Regions from separate parts of the Bradyrhizobium sp. SZCCHNR1017 genome, predicted to be linked through region 3. Evidence: predicted binding sites of a transcription regulator. Region 3 holds the regulator's gene; each other region holds the start of a gene.

Region 1 (8,009 bases), on a different contig from region 3:
ATTCACATATCCGATCGATTCTTATTCCGCCGCCAGCGCGACGGACACACCAGCGGCTTCGATCGCAACGGCAACCGACTGGATGATGGCGGCAAAGCGCACGGCGGTCTGGATCGTGGCCGCGGGCACGCCCGCATCCTGCAGGACCTTCTCGTGCGAATCGATGCACGTGCCGCAGCCGTTGATGGCGGACACCGCGAGCGACCACAGCTCGAAATCGGCCTTGGCGACGCCGGGGTTGGCGATGACGTTCATCCGCAGCCGGGCCGGCATCGTCGCGTACTCCTTGTTCGAGGCAAGGTGCACGAAGCGGTAGTAGACGTTGTTCATGGCCATGATCGCGGCGGCCGATTTCGCCGCCGCCAAAGCGGCGGGCGACAGCTGCGCGGCCGCAACCGATTCGAAGGCCGCAACGACGCTCGGATTGCGAGTCGCAATCGCGCAGGCGACGAACAGGCCATACTTGGCCTGCGGCGACAGCGTCTCGTCGGACGCCATGGACGACAGGTTGAGCCTGACGTCCTTGGCGAAGTCCGGGATCTGGTCCTTCAGCTGCTCGATCGACATGATCAGGCGACCTTCAGGGTCTCGCCGCCGACTTCGCGGTTGCACGGGCAGAGCTCGTCGGTCTGCAGCGCGTCGAGGACGCGCAGCGTATCCTTCGGAGCGCGGCCGACATTCAGGTTGGTCGCATAGACGTGCTGGATGGTGTTGTCGGGATCGACGATGAAGGTGTAGCGGTAGGCGACACCGTCGGGCGAGCGGACGCCGAGGCCGTCGACCAATGCGCCCTTGGTGTCGGCGAATTGCCAGATCGGCAGCTTGTGCAGATCCTTGTGGTCGCGGCGCCAGGCGAGCTTGCAGAACTCGTTGTCGGTCGAGCCGCCGAGCACGACGGCATCGCGGTCCGCGAAGTCCTTCGCCAGGCGCGCGAACTCGGCGATCTCGGTCGGGCAGACGAAGGTGAAATCCTTCGGATAGAAGAAGATGATCTTCCACTTTCCAGGGAAGCTGGTCTCGGTCAGGGTCTCGAAGGCGCTCTCGCCCTTCTCCTCCTGAAGATGAAAGCCGGGTTTCACGCCGACGATTTCAAACGATGGCAGCTTGCTTCCGATTCCGAGCATTGGGGCACTCCAAGAAAATTATTGCGCTGCAATAGCGAGACGCATTGTGCATTGCAAGCGATATGCCATTCGTTTTTAGTATCAGTGGATTGTCGAAAACCCGACACGTGGCGGCAACATGCTGCGAGTGCGAGGCCGTGGCGATGGGGAGCTTTTGGATGGAGCTGGCTTGGAGCGTCGGCTTCGTGACATTGCGATCGGACATCGAGCGACGACAGCCGGAGCGCGCGCGTCGTCGCCACGGCAAAAGGAGGTTGATATCCCGCTTGGTCGAAGCGCCATGCGAAGTCGTGTTGACGGTCTCGACGACGCCCGACGTGCAATTTCTTTGTGCGGCCGAAGTGGCAAAATTGACATTATCGCCTTCGTCGCGATGCACGTTTGACCACGGCGATTCGCTAAGCGGCATCAAGGCGACAAGCCGTCGGCAGATCACGGCGCGGCACGGTGCAAGGTGTCGCGCGGCGCACAGTGTTGTCAGCTTTTCGGCAGATCGCGTCTGTTATTTCGCCTTGCTGCGCGATGACCCGACCATAGTCTCCTCGCAGATTTTCATCGGCCTGGGAGGAGTTCATCACCATGAGCGAAACCGTCTCGGCACCAAATGCAAGCGCGAGCCTGTCGATCGATCGACGATTTCTCGCGACCTCAGCCGCGCTCGCGGCAGGATGGGGAGCCCTGCCGCGGGAGCGCGCCGACATCTCGCCGCCACTCTGGTCTTCGGCCGCGAGGCGCCGCCGCACTATGCAGCCATGCCGAGCTGACGCCGCTATCCCCCCTGGACGGCCGTGAGCGGCCAGTCTCCGATGATGCGGAAACGTTCGTGGGCCTTGGCCTGGCGGAACAGCACAATCCTGTCGATCCGAAGCTCTGTCAGTGACAGTGCCGCGAATCTCTCCTGCAGCATCATCAGGATCGGCCGGCGCCGTTCGTCGGACAGCCGGCAGGTCAGCGTCATGTGGAAGCGGAAGTCCTCCATGACATAGGGATAACCCCAACGATCGAGATGATCGCGCTGCCGTGGTGTCAGCAGATCCGGCTTGCGCCGAGCGCGGTCGTCAGCCGTCATCGGAGCGCGAAATGGCTCAAAGGCCTGGACACAATCGGCCGCGAGCTGTTGCAGCGCCGGCGACGGCTCGCCGGGGATCATCGCGATGAAGCCGCTGATTGCGTCCACGATCGGACGGATGGCCGGGACGGCTCGCGGCGTGGCCGCGAACGCGGCACAGGCGCTGCGGAGCGCGGCTTCGTTCTCCGCATCGGACAGCTCGAACGGAGCCTTCAAGGTCGCGTGAAAGCCGTATTTGCGCGGGTCTGCGGTCAGCTCAGCCCAGTCTGGAAGCGCGCGGACGATCTCGCTCGGAAAGCTGCGGTCATCGCCGCTCCACGCGTCGTATCCGAGCAGGCTCGCGCCGAATTCCGCCAGGTCGGCTGTGGCTGGTGGAGCATAGTAGATCGCATAGCGCGGAAATTTGGCCATGGTTCGCTACTCCGCCGCTATGGCACGCGCCGGCCGGGCGTTCAGCCGGTCTGTCTCGGTGAGATAGACCAGCCGGCCGGACGCGATCACGGCGACGACATGGGGGCGCAACGGCACGCGGTCGTCGACCAGAATGATATCGGCGCGGCGGCCCTCAGCGAGCGTGCCGCGGTCCGCCAGCCCGGCTGCGCGTGCAGGGCCGCCCGAGATCAGATCCCAGGCGCGCGCCAGCGGGAGAACGCCCTCGGTCGCGAGCCGGTACGCTGCCAGCAACGGTGCGGGATAGTAGTAGTCGGAGGCCAGCACCGAGCAGAGGCCCTTGGCGATCATGTCGCTGGCCCTCGTCCACCCGGTATGGCTGCCGCCACGGACGACGTTGGGCGCGCCGAATACGATGGCGTCGCCGCCCTGGGCGGCCTCGCGCGCAGTCTCCTCGTTGACCGGAAACTCTGCGATGGTCACGCCCTGGCTGCGAAACGCCTTGCGCATGGCCGGGCTGTCGTCGTCGTGCGACAGCATACGGACACCAGCCTTGCGAGCGATCTCGGCCAGCCGCGCGATCGAGGCCGGAACGGCATCGGCGCGAGAGGCGATGCGCGCGACCAACTGGTCGAACTCCGCGCCGGGCAGGCCGGTGCGGTCGACCATGCGCTGGCGCTTGTGCGGCTTGTCCAGACTCGCCACCGTCGAATCCATGTGGTCGTTGAAGGCGAACAGGTCGACGCGCCGGTCAGCGAGCCACCACCCGATCTCCTCCTCGTCGTCGAGATTGAAGGTCTCGTGGCGCAGATGGAAGCGCGTGTCGGCTGCGAGCCGCGGGCGCAGCGCTTCGATCGATTCGAGCAGGCGCCGCGCATTGTCGGCGCTGCGCAGGCCCGGCTCCCACGACCAGGTCGTCGCGTGAAAGACCGTGGTGATGCCATTGCTGATGGCCTGGCGGTCGCTGTCGATCAGCGCAACGTCAGTCGGGAAATCGACCCCGGCGCGCGGCATCATCTGGCGCTCGAACGCATCGCCGTGAATGTCGACGATGCCGGGGAGCACGGTGAGTCCCTCCGCATCGAGTTCGAGACCCGACCGGCGTCCCGGTGTCCCGACGCCGGCGACGATGCCGCCGGATATGATCAAGGAGGTGTCGACGAGGTCAGTATCGACGAGGCAGCGGCCCCGCGAGATGGAGATATCGGTCATGGGGCGGCACTCTGCCGCACCGCGACGCGTGCGTCGAGGGCAGCCTCGTATTTGTCGAGAAACGCGGTGATCGCGAGCTTGCGGAAATCCGGCAGCGCCGCGCTCAGCGCCTCGTGATTCCAATCCCACCACGCCAGATCCAGCAGCCGCTGCTCGACCTCGTGCGGAAACCGGCGCTTGATCGGGCGCGCCGGATTGCCGGCGACGACGGTATAGGCCGGAACGTCCTTGGTAACGATGGCGCCAGCCGCCACAACCGCGCCGGTGCCGATGTTGCGGCCCGGCAGCACGATCGCGCCATGGCCGATCCAGACATCGTGTCCGATCTGGACATGATGCTCTCTCCGCCAGGCGAAGAACTCCGTATCGTCCGGCTCTCCTGGAAAATAGGCGCTGGCGCGATAGGTGAAATGGGCCTGCGTCGCCCGCTGCATCGGGTGGTTGCCCGGATTGATCCGGGTCATCGCCGCGATCGAGCAGAACTTCCCGATCGTCGTGTAGGTGATCTGGGAATCGTTGACCACGTAGGAGTAGTCGCCCATCGTCACCTCCTGCAGGATGGTGCGGGCGCCTATCTCGCAATAGGCGCCGAGCGTCACGTCCTGGAGCTTGGCCGAGGGATCAACGGTAGGTTCAATCGAAAGCGACTTGCCGGCCATCTCGCGTCCTGTCTCTACGCCTGTGAGGGTGTTGGATCTCCCCTATGACAGAGGCGTGACATCTGCATGACTGTGACCGGCATGTGGACGGACGTGGCGCCGCAGTGTCCCTGTCACATAACTGTAGAATCCAGACGCTAGCGATAGGCCAAAGCGAGGCGTCTGGAGAATTCAATGCTGGTGGTGGATGGCCTGACGTGCCGTTTTGGCATGAAAGCCGCAGTCGACAATGCATCCTTCTCTGTTGCACCGGGCAGCTTCGTCGGCGTGATCGGGCGTTCCGGCGCCGGCAAGTCGACCCTGCTGCGGTCCATCAATCGTCTGAGCCCGGTGAGTGGCGGGCGCGTCCTCTTCAAGGATCTCGACGTGACGGCGCTGCGCGGCCGTGACCTGCGGCAGTGGCGCGCGCGCTCGGCGATGATCTTCCAGCAGTTCAATCTGGTCGGCCGATTGGACGTGCTGACGAACGTGCTGATGGGGCGACTGGCCGAAATCCCGTCGTGGCGCTCGCTGGCGCTGCTCTGGCCAGCGGAGGATGTCGCCATGGCGCTGTCCGCGCTCGAACAGTTCGACATGGCCTCCCTCGCCGCGCAGCGCGCCGATCAGCTCTCGGGCGGGCAGCAGCAGCGCGTCGCGATCGCGCGCGCGATGGTGCAGAACCCCGAGATCATTCTCGCAGACGAGCCGATCGCCTCGCTCGATCCCCGTAACACCAAGATCGTGATGGACGCGTTGCTGCGCATCAACAAGCATTTCGGCATCACCGTCGTCTGCAATCTGCATTCGCTCGATCTGGCGCGCAGCTATTGCGATCGCCTGATCGGCATGGCGACCGGACGGATCGTGTTCGACGACGTGCCGTCGGCGCTGACGGCGCAGATCGCACGTGAACTCTACGATCTCGAGGCGGACGAGGTGATGGGTTCGATCCATCCGGCACCGGCGGCAACGGTGCCGGTACTTGGCGAAGCGGCCGTGGCCTGAGACGCGGATTTCTGCAAGCTCGAGCTTCCGCATGGCGCGGGGGCGAGACCTGTTACTTACTGCAACAAGAGGGCATGTTATGATCAATCGTCGCATCGTTCTGGCGGGCGTCGCTGCGCTGGCTTTCACGGCCTCGGCGTCAGCCGAGGACTGGAAGGCGAAGTATCCTGAGCTGACCTTCGCCGTGGTCCCGGCAGAGAACGCCTCGGGTGTCACCGAGCGCTGGACGCCTTTCGTGAACTATCTCTCGAAAGAGCTGGGCGTGAAGGTGACGCTGCGTATCGCCAACGATTATGCGGCCGTGATCGAAGGCCAGCGCGCCGGCAACATCCACATCGCGAGCTATGGCTCGGCGTCGTTTGCCCGCGCCCGGCTCACCGGGGTCAAGACCGATGCCTTCGCCAACGACATCAACTCCGACGGCAGCACCGGCTACTATTCGGTGTTCTTCGTCAAGGCGAGCAGCCCGTACCGGAAGGTCGAAGACCTCAAGGGCAAGAATTTCGGCCTCGTCGATCCGAACTCAACGTCGGGCAACAACGTGCCCCGCTTCGAGCTCAACAAGATGGGCGTGACCGACGCCGAGACGTATTTTGGCAAGGTTGTCTTCACCGGCAGCCACGAGAACGCGGTGCTGGCCCTTTCGCAGGGGACTGTCGACATCGCGGCCAACCAATGGACGAGCGACAACGATTCGACGTTGGCCCAGATGCTGACCAAGGGCATGCTGAAGAACGCTGACGGTTCGCCGATGAAGAAGGACGACTTCCGCATCATTCACAAGTCGGCGCCGATCATCAACGGCCCCTACGCCTACAACACGGACCTGCCGGACGATCTGAAATCGGCGATCGCCAAGGCCTTCTTCGATGCGCCGATCAAGGACAAGGCCGCCTTCGACCGTCTCTCCGACGGCCAGAAGAAGGGCTTCCACCCTGCCACGACGAAGGACTGGGATGGCACGATCGACCTGATCAAATTCGTCGACAGCCTGCGCAAGAAGGCGTCCTGATCGACGATCCATCGATGGTGAGCCGGGTCTCGTGGGGCCCGGCTCGTCCGTTGAAGAATCCCTCGCACGTCCGAACCAAGAGCAGCACGAAGCCGATGGCTGTTGCCGTTTCGATCCTTCCGAGCCAGCAGCTTGCGGCTCTGAACGAGACCTATCGGCGGGCCGTTTCGCGCCGTCGATTGCGTCTTGCCCTGTCCGCCATGGTATTCCTGGCGGTGCTCTTCGCCGCGGCCATCGGTGCCGAGGTCAATCCGCGGACGTTCTATACCTACTTCGGCAACTTCATCAGCTACTTCGATCGCATCTTCACGCTCGACGACGGGCAGCGGGTCTGGACCAATCTGCCCGAATGGTTCTGGGGCTTCAAGAAGTGGATCAAGCTTCTGGCAGAGACGCTGCTGATCAGCTACGTCGGCACGATGGCCGGAATGCTCGTCGCATTCGGTCTCAACTTCTTCGCCGCCGAGAACACCTCGCCCGCGCCGTGGATCCGCTTCACGGTGCGCCGGCTCCTGGAATTCGCCCGCACCGTTCCGAGCGTCGTGTTCGCCCTGATCTTCGTCATTGCTTTCGGGCTTGGGCCGATCCCGGGCGTCCTCGCCATCGCCCTTCATTCGAGCGGTGCGCTCGGCAAGCTGTTCTCCGAGGTCGTCGAAAACGCCGACATGAAGCCGGTCGAGGGCGTGCGCGCCACCGGCGCGAGCTGGCTGTCCTGCATGCGCTTTGCCGTGCTGCCCCAGGTCATCGCCGGCTTCTCCAGCTACACGCTGCTGCGGTTCGAGATCAACGTGCGCGAGGCGTCCGTGATGGGCTTCGTCGGTGCCGGCGGCATCGGCCAGGAGCTCGTGGTCGCGATCCGCAAGTTCTACTATTCCGACGTCAGCGCCATTCTTGTCATGATCGTGGTCACCGTGTTCCTGATCGACATCGGTACCGGCTGGCTGCGCGGCCGCCTGTTCGGCTCGGAGGCCCGCACATGAGTATCTCCGGCTCACCCGACCCGAAGCAGCTCGCCGAGCGCTATCCGCAGATCTTCAATCGGCCGCTGTCCGCACGCCTTGCAACGCCGCTCGTGCTGGCGTTGGCCGTGGCGATCTTCGTCTTCGGTCTGGTCGATCTCGACTTCTCGCCGTCGCGGATGCTGTCCGGCCTCGGCCAGCTCGGCTGGATCGCGCGGATGATGCTGCCGCCGGATCCCGGCTCATCGCTTCCGATTTATCTCAAGGCGCTCGGCGAGACGCTCTCGATCGCGGTGCTCGGCACCACCTTGGCGGCCGTGTTCGCTCTTCCGGTCAGCCTGCTTGCAGCCAGGAATATCATCCCGTCGGCGATCTTCCGTTTTCCGGTGCGTCGCCTGTTCGACACCATTCGTGGCGTCGACACACTGATCTGGGCGCTGGTCTGGATCAATGTCGTCGGCCTCGGGCCGTTCGCCGGAGTGCTGGCGATTGCGGTCTCGGATTTCGGAGCGCTCGGCAAGCTGTTCTCGGAGGCGATGGAGAGCGCCGACCGGCGGCAGGTCGAGGGCGTTCGCGCTGCCGGCGGCAGCCCGCTGCATG
Region 2 (8,009 bases), on a different contig from region 3:
ACGCCGGAATTGTTGGCGGCGATGAACGCCTCGAGCTTCTTCTTGTCGTCGCACGAGATCCAACGCGCCAGCGAGAACTCGGAGATTTCGAATTCGACCGGCAGCGAGTACTCGGCATCGAGCCGCGCCTTGAGCACGTCGAGCTGCAGCGGTCCCACCACGCCGACCAGCGCCGGCGCACCGTCACGCGGGCGGAACACCTGCACGACGCCCTCCTCCGACATCTGCTGCAAGGCTTCCTTCAGCTTCTTCGCTTTCATCGCATCGGTGAGGCGGACGCGGCGGACGATTTCCGGGGCAAAGCTCGGCACGCCGACAAAGGTGAGATCCTCGCCCTCGGTCAGGGTGTCGCCAATGCGCAAGCTGCCATGGTTGGGAATGCCGACGACGTCGCCGGCGAAAGCTTCGTCCGCGACCGAGCGGTCCTGGGCGAAGAAGAATTGCGGGCTCGACAGCGGCATGGTCTTGCCGGTGCGTACCAGCTTCGCCTTCATGCCGCGGTTGAGCTTGCCCGAGCACAGCCGCGCGAACGCGATGCGGTCGCGGTGGTTGGGGTCCATATTCGCCTGGATCTTGAACACGAAGGCGCTCATGCGCGGCTCGGCGGCGTCGACCTTGCGCAGGTTCGACTCCTGCGCGCGCGGCGACGGCGCGTAGCGGCCGAGGCCTTCGAGCAGATCGCCGACGCCGAAATTGCGCAGCGCGCTGCCGAAATAGACCGGCGTCAGGTGGCCCTCGCGGAATGCCTCGAGGTCGAACGGCTTGCAGGCTTCCTTGACCAGCTCCAGCTCGTCGGTGATCTGACTCATGTCGAGATTGGCGTTGATCTTGCCGAGCTCGGCGATGTCGATCTGCTGCGCCGCGCCGGTCTTGGCGCCGCCGCCTTCGAGCAGGCGCACGCCGCCGTCGCGGATGTCATAGGTGCCGATGAAGTCGCGGCCGCGCCCCACGGGCCAGGTCATCGGCGAGGTGTCGAGCGCCAACGTCTTCTCGATCTCGTCCAGCAGATCGAAGGTGTCGCGGCTCTCGCGGTCCATCTTGTTGATGAAGGTGATGATCGGGATGTCGCGGAGGCGGCAGACCTCGAACAGCTTGCGCGTGCGCGCCTCGATGCCCTTGGCGGCGTCGATCACCATGACGGCCGAGTCGACCGCGGTCAGCGTGCGATAGGTGTCTTCGGAAAAGTCCTCGTGGCCCGGCGTGTCCAGCAGGTTGAAGACGAGCCCTTCGAACTCGAAGGTCATCACCGAGGTGACGACCGAGATGCCGCGCTCGCGCTCGATCTTCATCCAGTCCGAGCGGGTGTTGCGGCGCTCGCCCTTGGCCTTGACCTGGCCGGCGAGGTTGATGGCGCCGCCGAACAGCAGCAGCTTCTCGGTCAGCGTCGTCTTGCCGGCGTCCGGGTGCGAGATGATGGCGAAGGTGCGCCGGCGCGCGACCTCGTCGGAGAGCGCGGAGCGGGACGGCTGTTCGGTCGTCAAACTTGTATCGGACATGAGGCGGCGGACGTCGTTTCGGGGCCAGAGAGCGGGCGATTTGATGGGAAAGGCGCGGGATCACGGCCGCCGCGCGCCCTCCATATAGGCGTTTTGCACCGCAACTCCAACCGGCGAGTTGTCCCCTCGCCCGCCCCGGATCAGTGCCGGAGCACCGACACCAGCCAGAACGTCAGCGCCGAGACGATGGCCGAGGCCGGAATCGTGAAGATCCAGGCATAGACGATCGATCCGGCCACGTTCCAGCGCACCGCCGAGGCACGGCGAGCGGCGCCGACGCCGACGATGGCGCCGGTGATGGTGTGGGTGGTCGACACCGGCACGCCGAGGAACGTCGCCAGGAACAGCGTGATGGCGCCGCCGGTCTCGGCGCAGAAGCCCTGCATCGGGTTGAGCTTGGTGATGCGCAGGCCCATGGTGCGGACGATGCGCCAGCCGCCCATCAGGGTGCCCAGCGCCATCGCGGCCTGGCACGACAGCACGACCCAGAACGGCACCGTGAACTGCTCGCCGAGATGGCCCTGCGAGTACAACAGCACGGCGATGATGCCCATCGTCTTCTGCGCGTCGTTGCCGCCATGGCCGAGCGAATAGAGCGAGGCCGAAGCGAATTGCAGGATGCGGAAGGCGCGGTCGACCGCGAACGGCGTCGAGCGCACCGAGGCCCAGGACACGATCGCGACCAGGATCATCGCCAGCACCAGCCCGACCAGCGGCGACAGCACGATCGCCAGCACGGTCTTGGACAGGCCGCTCCACACGGTGGCCGAGATGCCGGCCTTGGCGACCCCTGCCCCGACCAGCCCGCCGATCAGCGCATGCGAGCTCGACGACGGAATGCCGGCCGCCCAGGTGACCAGGTTCCAGACGATGGCGCCGACCAGCGCAGCGAAGATCACCTGCGCGTCGACGATCGCGGGATCGATGATGCCGGTGCCGATGGTCTGGGCGACGTGGAGGCCGAACACGCCGAACGCCACGAAGTTGAAGAATGCGGCCCAGAACACCGCATATTGCGGCCGCAGCACGCGGGTCGAAACGATGGTCGCGATCGAGTTGGCGGCGTCGTGCAGGCCGTTGAGGAAATCGAAGGCGAGTGCGACGGCGATGAGGCCGACCAGGATCGGAAGGCCGAGTTGAGCGTCCACGGCGCGGCCCTACCCTAGACCTGTTCGATCATGATCGAATTGATCTCGTTGGCGACGTCGTCGAAGCGGTCGGCGACCTTCTCCAGATGGTCATAGATCTCGGCGCCGACGATGAAATCCATCGTGTTGGCGTTGCGGTGCTTGAGGAACAGCTCCTTCAGCCCGATGTCGTGGAGATCGTCGACCCGTCCCTCGAGCTTGGTCATCTCCTCGGTGATCGCGGTGATCATCGGCACGTTCTGACCGATCGCCTGCAACAGCGGCAACGCCTTTCCGATCAGGTTGGCGCAGTCGACCAGCAAGGTGCCCATCTCGCGCATGGTCGGCTCGAACTCCTTGACCTCGAACAGCACCACGGCCTTGGCGGTCTGCTGCATCTGGTCGATGGCGTCGTCCATCGAGGTGATCAGGTTCTTGATGTCGCCGCGGTCGAATGGGGTGATGAAAGTGCGGCGGACAGCGGTCAGCACTTCGCGGGTGATGTTGTCGGCCTCGTTCTCGAGCTGGCTGACGCGCTGGCAATGCCTGAGGATGTCGTCGCCGCCCTGCAGCATGTCCTGCAGCGCATGGGCGCCTTGAATCACCACCTTGTTGTGGCGGGCGAACAAATCGAAAAACCGCTCCTCCCGCGGGAGGACGGCGCGAAACCAGTGCAGCATGGGACGAGATCCATCCATTCCGAAACGGGCCAGGGCCGGCCCGTCACAGAACTGTCATACTCCGGATCGCGCACCAGCAGAAGCGGTGGCCGGATCATCCACCGCTTTCTGCCCTTCCGATGATCTCTTTTCAGATCAATGACTTAGAGGGATCGCTTGAACAGATGGGCGATTTCCCCGACGACGCCGCGGCGGAAGGTGAGCACGCAGGCGACGAAGATCACGCCCTGGATCACCGTCACCCACTGGCCGAACCCGGACAGATATTGCTGCATGCCGACGATCACGAACGCGCCGACGACGGGGCCGAACACGGTGCCGAGCCCACCGACCAGGGTCATGAGCACGATCTGGCCGGACATCCCGACCTCGACGTCGGTCAGCGAGGCATTCTGGGCGACGAACACCTTCAGCGCACCGGCGAGGCCCGCCAGCGTCCCCGACAGGATGAAGGCGAGCAGCTTGTAATGGTCGGTCTTGTAGCCCAGCGAGATCGCGCGCTGCTCGTTCTCACGGATCGATTTCAGCACCTCGCCGAACGGCGAGTTGATGGTGCGGAAGATCAGCAGGAAGCCGGCGAGGAAGCCGACCAGCACGACGTAATAGAGCACCGTCGGCTTGGACAGGTCGAGGATGCCGAACATCCGGCCCTGCGGAATGCCCTGGATGCCGTCCTCGCCATGGGTGAACGGCGCCTGCAGATAGATGAAGTACAGGAGTTGCGACAGCGCCAGGGTGATCATCGCGAAATAGATGCCCTGGCGTCGGATCGAGATGTAGCCGGTGATCACCGACAGGACGAACGATCCGGCGACGCCCGTCAGGATGCCGAGCTCGGGCGGCAGCCCCCACACCTTCAGCGCGTGGGCACTGCAATAGCCGGCCGTTCCCAGGAACATCGCATGGCCGAACGACAGCAGGCCGCCATAGCCGATCAGGAGGTTGAAGGCGCAGGCCAGCAGCGCGAAGCACAGCGCCTGCATGACGAAGAACGGGTACAGCCCGGTCCACGGCACGATCGCCAGCAGCGCTGTCATGATGACGAACACGATCATCTCATCGCGCATCGCGCGCGGGGTGATCGGCAGGGTTGCGTCGGTGATGGATGTCATGTCAGGCCGCTCGTCCGGTCAGACCCGTCGGCTTCACCAGCAGCACCAGGACCATCAGAACGAAGACCACGGTGTTGGAAGCCTCGGGATAGAAATATTTGGTCAGTCCCTCAATCACGCCGAGCAGGAAGCCGGTGATGATCGAGCCCATGATCGAACCCATGCCGCCGATCACGACCACCGCGAACACCACGATGATGATGTGCTCGCCCATCAGCGGCCGCACCTGGTTGATCGGCGCCGACAACACGCCGGCCAGCGCCGCGAGCCCGACGCCGAGGCCGTAGGTCAGCGTGATCATGCGCGGCACGTTGATGCCGAACGCCCGCACCAATGTCGGATTCTCGGTGGCCGCGCGCAGGTAGGCGCCGAGCCGGGTCCGCTCGATCAGGAACCAGGTCGCCAGACAGACGACCAGGGAGAATATGACGACCCAGCCGCGATAGACCGGCAGATACATGAAGCCGAGGTTCATGCCGCCGCGGAGCTGATCCGGGATCGCATAAGGCAGGCCGGACGAGCCGAAGAAGTTCTGGAACACGCCCTGGATGATCAGCGCCAGTCCGAACGTCAGCAGCAGTCCGTAGAGATGGTCGAGCCCGGCAATCCATTGCAGCATGGTGCGCTCGAGGACCATGCCGAAGATGCCGACGATGATCGGCGCCAGCAGCAGCGCCCACCAATAATTGATGCCGCCGAGGTTCAGCAGGAAATAGGCGCAGAACGCGCCCATCATGTAGAGCGCGCCATGGGCGAAATTGATGATGTTGAGCATGCCGAAGATGACGGCAAGCCCGAGACTGAGCAGCGCGTAGAACGAGCCGTTGATCAGTCCGACCAGGAGCTGTGCGTAGAGGGCCTGCATCGTCTTGTTTCTGTTTTCTCTCGGCGTTTCCCAGAAGATGGCGGCCCCGGCGACGTTCAGCCGCCGGAGCCACAGCGGTTCATTTCTTCAACAAGGCGCACGCGCTCTTGTCGAGCGGCGTGAAGGCCTGGTCGCCCGGTACCGAGCCGACCAGCTTGTAGAGATCCCACGGGCCCTTGGACTCCGAGGGCTTCTTGACCTCGAACAGATAGGCGGTGTGGATGGTGCGGCCGTTCGGCTGGATCTCGCCCTTGCCGAACAGCGCATCGTCGGTCGGGATCGACTTCATCTTGTCGACGATCTTGACGCCGTCATGCGGGTTCTCGCCGAGCGCCTCCAGCGCCTTGAAGTAATGCATCAAGCCGGCATAGACGCCCGCCTGCACCATGGTCGGCGGCGCGCCGTTCTTCATGCGCTTGGCGAAGCGCTCGGAGAAGACGCGGGTCTGGTCGTTCATGTCCCAGTAGAAGGTCTCGGTGAAGTTGAGGCCCTGCGCGATGTCGAGCCCGATCGACTTGACGTCGGTCAGGAACAACAGCAGCGCGGCAAGCTTCTGGCCGCCCTTATTGATGCCGAACTCAGCCGCCTGCTTGATCGTATTGGTGGTATCGCCGCCGGCATTGGCGAGGCCGATGACCTTGGCGTTCGACGACTGCGCCTGCAGCAGGAAGGAGGAGAAGTCGGAGGTGTTGAGCGGATGCTTGACGCCGCCGATCACCTTGCCGCCATTGGCGGTCACGACCGCCGTGGTGTCGCGCTCCAGCGCGGCGCCGAAGGCGTAGTCTGCCGTCAGGAAGAACCAGGTCGAGCCGCCCGCCTTGACCAGCGCCTGGCCGGTGGTGTGCGCGAGCATGTAGGTGTCGTAGGTCCAGTGCACCGTGTTGGGCGAGCACTGCGCGTTGGTGAGATCCGAGGTCGCAGCGCCCGAATTGATGTAGACGCCGTTCTTTTCCTTGACGACGTTGTTCACCGCCAGCGCCACGCCCGAGTTCGGCACGTCGACGATGACGTCGACCTTGTCGACGTCGAACCACTGGCGCGCGATCGAGGTGCCAATATCCGGCTTGTTCTGGTGATCGCCGGAGATGACGTCGATCTTCCAGCCCTTCGCGGTGAGGCCGGAATCCTCGATCGCCATCTGCGCTGCGAGTGTCGAGCCGGGACCGCCGAGATCGGCATAAAGACCCGACTGATCGGACAGCGCGCCGATCTTGACGGTCTTGTCGCCGGCCGAAGCGACGCTGCCAGCGGCGAGAGTGAGTGCCGTTCCCAGCAGCAGCGACGCGATGAATTTGCTCTTCATTTCCAACTTCCAGAACTTTCCAAGAAAACTGCCAAGAGAACTGCCAAGAGATTCTACCAAGAAAACCGCGAGAAAACCGCGGAAGGAACTGCCAGGTCAGCGCCGCTGGCGCTGGTCAGACGCCGAGATAAGTATGCAGCTTGTCCATGTTGGCCGACAGATCGGCATTGGCGAAGCCGTCGATGACCTTGCCGTGCTCGACGACGTAGTAGCGATCAGCGACCGTCGAGGCGAAACGGAAGTTCTGCTCGACGAGGAGAATCGTGAAGCCTTCCTTCTTCAGCCGCGCGATGGTGTGGCCGATCTGCTGGATGATGACGGGCGCGAGACCCTCGGTCGGCTCGTCCAGCATCAGGAAGCTGGCACCGGTGCGCAGGATGCGCGCGATCGCCAGCATCTGCTGCTCGCCGCCGGAAAGCTTGGTGCCCTGGCTCTTCAGCCGCTCCTTCAGATTCGGAAACAGCTCGAAGATCTGGTCGAGCGTCAGGCCGCCCGGCCGCACAACCGGCGGCAGCAGCAGGTTCTCGCGGACATCGAGGCTCGCGAAGATGCCGCGCTCCTCCGGGCACAGCGCGATGCCGAGCCGCGCGATCTTGTCGGAGGTCATGCGGATCAGCTGCTGGCCGTTGAACTGAACCGAGCCGGTGCGCTTGCCGATGATCCCCATGATCGATTTCAGGGTCGTGGTCTTGCCGGCGCCGTTGCGCCCGAGCAGGGTGACGACCTCGCCGGCATTCACGTTGAAGTTCATGCCGTGGAGAATGTGGGACTCGCCGTACCAGCTCTCGAGGTTGTTGACGTCGAGAATGGTGCTGGTCGCAGCCGCCTGCCCTGGCTTCGTGGCCGTCATCACCTCAGGCATGTCCGGCTCCCAGATAGGCTTCCTTGACGCGCTCATCCTTGGAGAGCTCAGAATACGGCCCTTCCGTCAGCACCTGCCCGCGCGTCAGCACGGTGATGGTGTCGGAGAGGTTGGCGACGACGCTGAGATTATGCTCGACCATCAGGATCGTGTATTTGGCGGAGATGCGCTTGATCAGCGCGGCGATCTTGTCGATGTCCTCGTGGCCCATGCCGGCCATCGGCTCGTCCAGCAGCATCATCTCCGGATCGAGCGCCAGCGTGGTCGCGATCTCCAGCGCGCGCTTGCGCCCATAGGGCATTTCGACTGCCGGAATATTGGCGAACTCGCTGAGGCCGACGTCGTCGAGCAGCTCGAGCGCCCGGCTGTTGAAGCGGTTCAGAACGCTCTTGGAGCGCCAGAAATCGAACGACGAGCCATGCTGGCGCTGCAGGGCGACGCGGACGTTCTCCAGCGCCGTCATATGCGGAAACACCGCCGAGATCTGGAACGAGCGGACCAGGCCGAGCCGTGCCACGTCGGCCGGCGCGGTCGCCGTAATATCCTGACCCTTATAGAGAATCT
Region 3 (8,009 bases):
GCAAGAATGTACTGCCCCTTGTACTTCGCGCGCGTCTCTTCGAGGATGGCCTCCGCCTGGTGGCCGGCCGCAGCCATGATGGTGTCGTCATAGTCGAGCGAGATCATCGACAGCACGGCATCCTTCACCAGCGGATGCGCCGAGCGGATGAAGCTCTCCGAGCAGCACGTGCATTCGAGCCCGTGCATCCAGATCACCGGCGTGCGCGGCTTGGTTTCGAGCGCGTTGGCGATGCGGCTGGCCGCGAGCGGCCCGAGGCCGAGGCTCGTTGCGGTCAAGCTGCAGAACTTGTGAAAGCTGCGCCGCGTGATGCCCTGACGCCTGATGACGCTGTAAAAAGTTTCCGTTGCCGCGCCCATGAGTCCTCCCCCTGACATCGCGTTGGCGATCATCTGATCGCGTTCTGACGAGAAGGACAGCAAGATGCGGGCCAGCATCATTGCTGGATTTGAATCATAATGATTCCAGATGCTTGCAGCAGCGAGGCCGCGGTCGTGGATCCTTGGAAGGCGGATCGCGCGCGCCAATCGGAAATCACGCGCTTTGCACCGACAAGCTTGTTTCCGCTTGCTGCCTGCCTGTGTGCAGCGCGCTCAATGGGCCGTGCAGACCATGCAGGGATCGAACGATCGCACGACGTGCTGAATGCCGACCGCACGCGCGCCGGCGGTGCCGACCTCGGTGCCGACCAGCGCCTGTTCGAGCGGGCCCGCCACCCCAACCGCGTCGCGCGGAGAGAAATTCCAGCTCGTCGGCGCGATGATCTGATAGCGCTCGATCCGGCCGGAGCGCACCGCGAGCCAGTGGCCGAGGCTGCCGCGCGCCGCTTCCACGAGCCCGACGAAATTGCCGTCGGCCGCGCTGGCGCTGTTGTCGCAGAACGGCTCGTTGAGACGCAGCCCCTTGATCCAGTGCTCGATCGACAGCGCGAGTCGCGCAGTTTCGATCAGCCGGGCGATGACACGATTGCGGACATTGCTGCGACCGCTCGCGAGCAGCGCGGTGATCAACGGCTGACCGTCGATGGCCTGCCTTGCGAGAGCGCCGACCTCGACCGGTTCTCCCGCAAGACGCGGCGCCTTGCACCAGCTATAGGCGTCGGCTTTGTCGGCATCGGGCACGGTGCGGCTCTCGGCCGGATCGAGCGACGTATCGTGCATCCAGGCGTGCGAGACGTCCTCGGTGATGCCGTCCGACGGCAAAGCGTGGACCTCGCCGCTGCTCGTGCGGACACCAGCGCGAAAACGAGCGCCATTCAAATCGTGATACGCGCCGAAGCTCATCAAGAGACCAGGCCCGCTGCCGAGGTCGGCCAGCGCGAGCGCATCGGCCAGCCGAAGGAAATACGCGAAGTCGCCGGCGCGGCCCTCCCGCCAACGGTCGAGCTCGTCCGATGTCGACAAGGCGAGCACGTTCTCCAGCTTGTCGGCAAACACGACGCGTTCAAGGAAACCGCGAAACGACGCCGCGATCGCGTTGAGCCGCACGCGCTCGCCGAGCTCGATCGCGCGCGTCGTCCCGCCTGGCTGGAAGGCGAGACTGTGCGGCCATTTGCCGGCGATCAGGCCCATGATCTCGAGCAGTCGCGCGCGGGCAGGCAACGCATCGCGGGCCGTGCTGCCCTTCGTCGCCGCGAAGCGCTCGGCCGTAGCCGAATGCCAGGCATGCGAGGCGTAGACGTCGCGGGCGAAGTCCGGCATGAAGAAGATGTAGAAATGCGTCAGATGGTCGGCTGCGTTCTCGGCCGCGTGCGCGATGTTGGCCGCGAGGACGCCGTTTGGCGCTGCCGCAATACCCATGGCCTGGCGCAACGCCGCGGCGGCGGCGATCGATTGCGACACCGAGCAGATGCCGCAGATTCGCGGTGCGATCACCAGGGCGTCCAGCGACGGCCGCCCCTCCAGGATCTGCTCGAAGCCGCGATAGAGCGGCGCCGTCACCTCCGCCCTCGTGACGCGACCGCTCTCGATATCGAGCCTGACCTCGAGATCGCCTTCGACACGATTGAACGGTCCGACCGTGATCCGCGTCATGGACGGCGCTTGTCGCCGGCACGGCCCGGCGGCACCACGACATGATCCGCCGTCGCATTGACTCGGACGCGACGCGGCGTGGCCGATTTCGACAGCGCTGCGAGCGCGACGAACCAGGCCTTGGGCATGTCGGTCGGAAGCCCCACGGGAATGCCGGCGAGCTTGGCCGTCTGCAGATAGTTCTGCGCGCTCTCGAAGCCCGGCGAGGTGCAGGCGATGCAGGCGTAGCCGCCCTTGGTGCAGGAGCCGCCGCCGTTCCACGAGCGCTGATTGCAGTCGCCGACCGCTTGCGTCGCGCGGCAGCCGAGATGCTCCATCAGGCAGCCGCGCTCCGACATCGTCTCCGCGCTCGCCTTGAACTCGTAGAACTCGTTGCGCGAGCAGCCGTGATGCGCCAGGTGATTGGCGATGAAGGTCGGACGGCCGACTGCGTCGAGGCCGTCTGCCGACAGATCGCCCGAGGTGAGCGCCAGCAGGCTTTCCATCATCCAACCCGGATGCGGCGCACAGCCTGCGACGTTGATCACCGGCAGCCCGCGTTTCGAGCGGAAGCCCGCGCCGAGCGCGCCGCCGATGTCGCTGCCCTCGAACTGCAATCCGACCGCATCGGTCGGGTTGATGCCGGCAGCAGGAATGCCGCCATAGGCGGCGCAACTGCCGACGGCAACGACGTAGTCGGCCAGCGGCGCCAGATCGAGCAGCCAGTGATAGATCGAGCGGTTGGTGCCGGCGAGCATGTTGAAGCGGCCGGTCAGGCCAGGTCCGCGCGCCACCGAGCCTTCGAGCACCAGCAGATCGAGCCGCTCGCGACCGTCGCGGATCGCCTCCAACAGCTCCACCACCTCGTCTCCGGTCTGCTCGCTGACGGAGGGATGCCATACCAGATCGATGCCGGATTGGCGCAGCTCGTCGAACCAGCCGGACGCGCCGCTTTCCAGGATCGACATCGTGCAGCCGCCGCAGCTCGCACCCTGCAGCCATAGCATCCTGATCGTTCCCTCAGAGCCGACCATCATAAGGCCCCGCTCCTAGCCCGTCTTAAGCGTTCCGCTTCGTATCACCGGCGGGTTTAGCGCCCCCGCATGAACACTGGCAAGCGCTTCCCCGGGGATAGCCTCGGAACCGCGCTGGCTGCGACCGAGCAGCATGGCGACCGCCCAGATCAGTCCGAACAGGCCAATCGCGACGATCCCGAGATTGGCGACATCGTCGCCCAGCGCGGTGGCGACCCCCGTCCATCCCCCGGTCAGGCCAAGCCGCGGCGCCAACAGCGTGATCGCCTCGAAGCCGCCGATCACCAGCGCGATGGCAACCGATGCGCCGGTGATCACGAGGTTATAGCGCAGCTTGCGTGCGGGATCGGTCAGCGCCCAGCGATAGGCGCCCGCCATCAGCATGCTGTCGGCGGTGTCGACGGTGGCCATCGCAGCCGCGAACAGCGCCGGAAACACCAGCACATGGGCGAGGCTCGCGCCGCGCGCTGCCTCGGTTGCCGACAGGCTGAGAAGCCCGATCTCGCTCGCAGTGTCGAAGCCGAGACCGAACAGGAAACCGAGCGGATACATGTGCCAGGCGCGTCCCACCAGGCGGAGCACCGGGCGCAGCAGGCGGATGAGGATGCCCCGTCCAGAGCTTCCGGCGGTTTCCATCTCGGACTGCGGCTGTGCGGCGCGGCGCCAGAGGTTCACGAACAGAATGAGGTTCGCCAACGCGATCAGCAGCAGGAAGCCGGCCGACACCGACGTGCCGATGACGCCGCCGATCGCCCTGATCGCGCTCTCTTCATCCAAGAGGTCGGCGCCGGCGATGAGGCTCACGACGATGGTGGCGATGACGACGACGCTGGAATGGCCGAGCGCAAAATAGAGGCCGGCGGCGCGCGGGGCGCTACCGTCCTGCACCAGCTTCCGCACGACGTTGTCGATCGCCGCGATGTGATCCGCATCGACCGCATGGCGCAGTCCGAGCAGCCAGGCCAGCATCGCGGTGCCGACGATGGCGGGCCGGTCGGCGTAGAGCGCGAACGCCCAGGCCCAGGCGAGCGCGTTGGCGGCGACCAGCCCGCCGACGAGCGCAACGTTGCGGCCGGGCTGCGATCGCCACCACAGCAGCCGAGGGGCACGAGGATGATCAATTTGAACAATCGTCATACTCGGACTATAGCAAGAGCCAGGCCAGTTCGGTAAAGCCCCCCGCTGCAGGCAAAAGCTGCGGGAAAACGTGGGCGGCCCTTCCCGGATTGCCCTCTTGCTTGGCAACCCGCTATCCAGTCACGCACAGATCATGACCAGCGGCGGGACATCCTCTTCTCTCGCCCCTCCTTCGCTCACCGCATCGAGGCACTCTGTGCCGTGATCTCGCGCCGCACGACCGCCTCGAACTGGCTCGCGGGGGCTGCGAACATCAGCCGGGTCTCCTCGTGGAACGCCGAGAAGATGCCGACCACGGCCGGCTGTCCGCCGACTTCGGCCATGATGGGGGAGCCCGAATAGCCGAAATTGGCGAGGCAATGCACCGTCAGCAGCATCCCGTCCTTGGTCATGCCGGCGCTGCAATTGCGCTGGCCGGTCGGCGAATAGCGCCGCTCCTGGCCATAGCCGATCTCGGAGATGGTTCCGGCCGTGGTCGCAGCCTGCAATTCCTCGCGCGTCAGCGCCCTGACCTCAACCGGCTTCGACGGCAGCGCGTCCTTCAGCACGATCAACGCCCAATCGGCGGGCGAGCGGTCGAGCGACCACCTGTCGTGCCGGGTCGGGACGAAATCGGGCGCCACGATCAGCTTGTCGGCGACCGACGATGCCGCCGGCGTGCCCCTGTTCATGCCGGCCAGGAAGCGGACGTTGCCGGGGCTGACCTGCGCCACGCCGTTGAACACGCAATGCGCCGCGGTGAGCACGACGCGCGGCGCGACCAGCGTGCCGGTGCACCAGCCGCCGGTCGAGTATTGCGCGACGGTGACGACGCCGATCGACGACGCCGGCCACGAGGTGGGATCGACGACCTCGCCGATGTGGCGGTCGAGCCCGAGCAGTTGCTCCGGACGCGGAGCGGCGATGCCGGCCTCCGCCGATTCCGGCTTCGGCCGCCAGGCCGCAATGGCACTCTGGGCCTGGACGCGCTGCGGCTCGGTCAACTTGACCCGCTGCACGTCGCGGCCGGCCGATCGCACGCCGCTACGGCCCGCCATCACCAGCCAGGCATAGCCCTGCACGACGTCCTGTTTCACACCGCGGCCGTCGAGCAGCATCAGGCCGAGCATGTATTGCGACTGGGCGAAGCCCTGCGCCGCGGCGCGGCTGAACCAGCGGCCGGCTTCGCCGTAATTGCTCGCAACACCTTCGCCATTGACGTAGGCGATGCCGAGATAGTGTTGCGCGACGGCGAGCCCCTGATCGGCGGCCTTGCGGTACCACGCCAGCGCCTCGGCGGGGTTGCGCGGTTGGCCCCAGCCGAAGGCGTGCATGAAGCCGACGTCGAACTGCGCCCGCGCATCGCCCTTGGCGGCCAGCGGCAGCAGCCGTCGCATCGCCGCCGCATGCTGCCCGTTGCCTGCCGCCGCGACCGCGTCTTCGAGCTCGGCGGCCGTGGCGCCCGCCGCGCCGCCGAGCAGCACGGCAAGAGATATGATGATGGTCTTGATCAAGGGCGTCCGCTGGGACCGAAACATCGTGACGGGCCACGAAGCAGACACGATCAAGACGGCGGCGGCGTGGCGGAAAGCGGACCGCGATCTCCTCAATCGGGCCGCCTCGCGCCTCACACCTGCTTCGTCCACGCGCCGGATCGCCCCTTACACCTGCTCGCTCTTGGCGAAGCGATCATCGAGCGCATAACCGGCGCCGCGCACGGTGCGGATCGGGTCCTGCTCGCGGCCGGGATTGAGCAGCTTGCGCAGGCGGCCGATATGGACGTCGACGGTGCGCTCGTCGATGTAGATGTCGCGGCCCCAGACACTGTCGAGCAGCTGCTCGCGGCTGAACACGCGGCCGGGATGCTCCAGGAAGAACTCGAGCAGGCGGTATTCGGTCGGACCGAGATCGATCGGCCTACCAGAGCGCGCCACGCGGCGTTTCTCGCGGTCGAGCTCGATGTCGCCATAGGACAGCACGGTCGCCAGCCGCTCCGGACTCGCCCGCCTCAGCAGGCCTTTCACCCGCGCCAGGAGCTCCGGCACCGAGAACGGCTTGACGATGTAGTCGTCGGCGCCGGTCGCGAGGCCGCGCACGCGCTCGCTCTCCTCGCCGCGTGCGGTGAGCATGATGATCGGCAACTGCCGGGTCTCGGTCCGCGCCCGCAGGCGGCGGCACAGCTCGATGCCGGACAGGCCCGGCAGCATCCAGTCGAGCACGACGAGATCGGGAACACGCTCCTTCAAGCGCGTGTCGGCTTCGTCGCCGCGCGCCACGGTCTCGACCTCGTAGCCTTCGGCCTCGAGGTTGTAGCGCAGCAGCGTCGTCAGCGCCTCCTCGTCCTCCACCACCAGAATTCGGGCGCCCATGTCTGAACCGTCTCTCTCAGTTGCCGGGGATCGTCGATGCGAAGCTCGTCATGTCGCCCTTCGGGCGCTTGTCCATGATCTGCTGGCCTTCGATCATATAGAACACCGTCTCGGCGATGTTGGTCGCGTGATCGCCGATGCGCTCGATATTCTTGGCGCAGAACATCAGGTGGATGCAGAACGAGATGTTGCGCGGATCCTCCATCATGTAGGTCAGGAGCTCGCGGAACAGCGAGGTGCAGATGGCATCGACTTCCTCATCGCCCTTCCACACCGTCATCGCCGCCGGCAAATCGTGCGCGGCATAGGCGTCCAGCACCGTCTTGACCTGCGACTGCACGAGATCGGTCATGTGCTCGAGCCCGCGGATCAGCTTCAGCGGATGGAAGTCGCTCTCCAGCGCCGCGACGCGCTTGCCGATGTTCTTGGCGAGATCGCCGATGCGCTCCAGATCGGTCGCCACGCGCATCGCGCCGACGATCTCACGCAGGTCGACCGCCATCGGCTGTCGCCGGGCGATGGTAAGAACGGCGCGCTCCTCGATGATGCGCTGCAGCTTGTCGACCTCGGCGTCGGTGGCGACCACCTTCTGGCCGAGCGCGATGTCGCGCCGCACCAGCGCATCGACGGAATCGACGATCAGCCGCTCCGCGAGGCCGCCCATCTCCGATACCAGACGGGTGAGGTCCTGCAGATCGCTGTCGAACGCCTTGGCGGTATGTTCACTGGCCATGATGATCTCCTGAAGACAATGTCGTCGGCGTCAGCCGAACCGGCCGGTGATGTAATCCTGGGTCCGCCGATCACTCGGCGAGGTGAAGATCTTGCTGGTGTCGTCGAACTCGATCAGCTCGCCGAGATACATGAAGGCGGTCTTGTCGGAGACGCGCGCCGCCTGCTGCATGTTATGCGTCACGATGGCGATCGTATAGTTTTCGGCGAGTTCCTGGATCAGCTCCTCGACCTTGGCGGTCGAGATCGGATCGAGCGCCGAGCACGGCTCGTCGAACAGGATCACCTCCGGCCGGACCGCCACGGTACGCGCGATGCACAGCCGCTGCTGCTGGCCGCCGGACAGCGACAGGCCCGAGGCGTTGAGCTTGTCCTTGACCTCGTTCCACAGCGCGCCGCCGCGCAGCGCCTTCTCGACCCGGTCGTCCATCTCCGACTTGGAGATCTTCTCATAGAGCCGGATGCCGAAGGCGATGTTCTCGTAGATTGTCATCGGGAACGGCGTCGGCTTCTGGAACACCATGCCGACCCGGGCACGCAGCAGGTTCAGATCGAGCTTGGGATCGAGGATGTTGGTGTTGTCGAGCATCAGCTGCCCGGTCGCCCGCTGCCCCGGATAGAGATCGTACATCCGGTTGAAGATGCGCAGCAGCGTCGACTTGCCGCAGCCGGACGGGCCGATGAACGCGGTGACGCGGTTGGTGCCCAGCGACAGGTTGATGTTCTTCAGCGCGTGATGGTCGCCG

Evidence for each region. The regulator PhoB, encoded in region 3, activates phosphate uptake and scavenging genes when phosphate is short. The targets are predictions, from matches to a motif close to TGTCATNNANCTGTCAT.
Region 1: a site for PhoB is predicted at 4,499-4,515, ahead of phnC (phosphonate ABC transporter ATP-binding protein). Genes of this name have one in related genera too.
Region 2: a site for PhoB is predicted at 3,345-3,361, ahead of QW863_RS00515 (DUF47 domain-containing protein). Genes of this name have one in related genera too.

Annotation. Positions count from the first base shown of each region.
Region 1 is NZ_JAUHIR010000010.1:165,813-173,821, reverse strand. It holds gene QW863_RS24020 (carboxymuconolactone decarboxylase family protein) at 22-567, opposite strand; gene QW863_RS24015 (peroxiredoxin) at 570-1,124, opposite strand; gene QW863_RS24010 (hypothetical protein) at 1,283-1,888, shown strand; gene QW863_RS24005 (DUF1045 domain-containing protein) at 1,894-2,604, opposite strand; gene QW863_RS24000 (alpha-D-ribose 1-methylphosphonate 5-triphosphate diphosphatase) at 2,611-3,795, opposite strand; gene QW863_RS23995 (DapH/DapD/GlmU-related protein) at 3,792-4,454, opposite strand; gene phnC (phosphonate ABC transporter ATP-binding protein) at 4,629-5,438, shown strand; gene phnD (phosphonate ABC transporter substrate-binding protein) at 5,518-6,450, shown strand; gene phnE (phosphonate ABC transporter, permease protein PhnE) at 6,546-7,430, shown strand; gene phnE (phosphonate ABC transporter, permease protein PhnE) at 7,427-8,009, shown strand, end outside.
Region 2 is NZ_JAUHIR010000001.1:101,285-109,293, reverse strand. It holds gene QW863_RS00525 (peptide chain release factor 3) at 1-1,496, opposite strand, end outside; gene QW863_RS00520 (anion permease) at 1,637-2,644, opposite strand; gene QW863_RS00515 (DUF47 domain-containing protein) at 2,659-3,303, opposite strand; gene QW863_RS00510 (branched-chain amino acid ABC transporter permease) at 3,447-4,415, opposite strand; gene QW863_RS00505 (branched-chain amino acid ABC transporter permease) at 4,417-5,280, opposite strand; gene QW863_RS00500 (ABC transporter substrate-binding protein) at 5,360-6,583, opposite strand; gene QW863_RS00495 (ABC transporter ATP-binding protein) at 6,699-7,445, opposite strand; gene QW863_RS00490 (ABC transporter ATP-binding protein) at 7,438-8,009, opposite strand, start outside.
Region 3 is NZ_JAUHIR010000012.1:237,635-245,643, forward strand. It holds gene QW863_RS26740 (hydrogenase small subunit) at 1-359, opposite strand, end outside; gene QW863_RS26745 (nickel-dependent hydrogenase large subunit) at 594-2,033, opposite strand; gene QW863_RS26750 (HupU protein) at 2,030-3,046, opposite strand; gene QW863_RS26755 (HoxN/HupN/NixA family nickel/cobalt transporter) at 3,062-4,183, opposite strand; gene QW863_RS26760 (trypsin-like serine protease) at 4,360-5,676, opposite strand; gene phoB (phosphate regulon transcriptional regulator PhoB) at 5,824-6,531, opposite strand; gene phoU (phosphate signaling complex protein PhoU) at 6,548-7,264, opposite strand; gene pstB (phosphate ABC transporter ATP-binding protein PstB) at 7,295-8,009, opposite strand, start outside.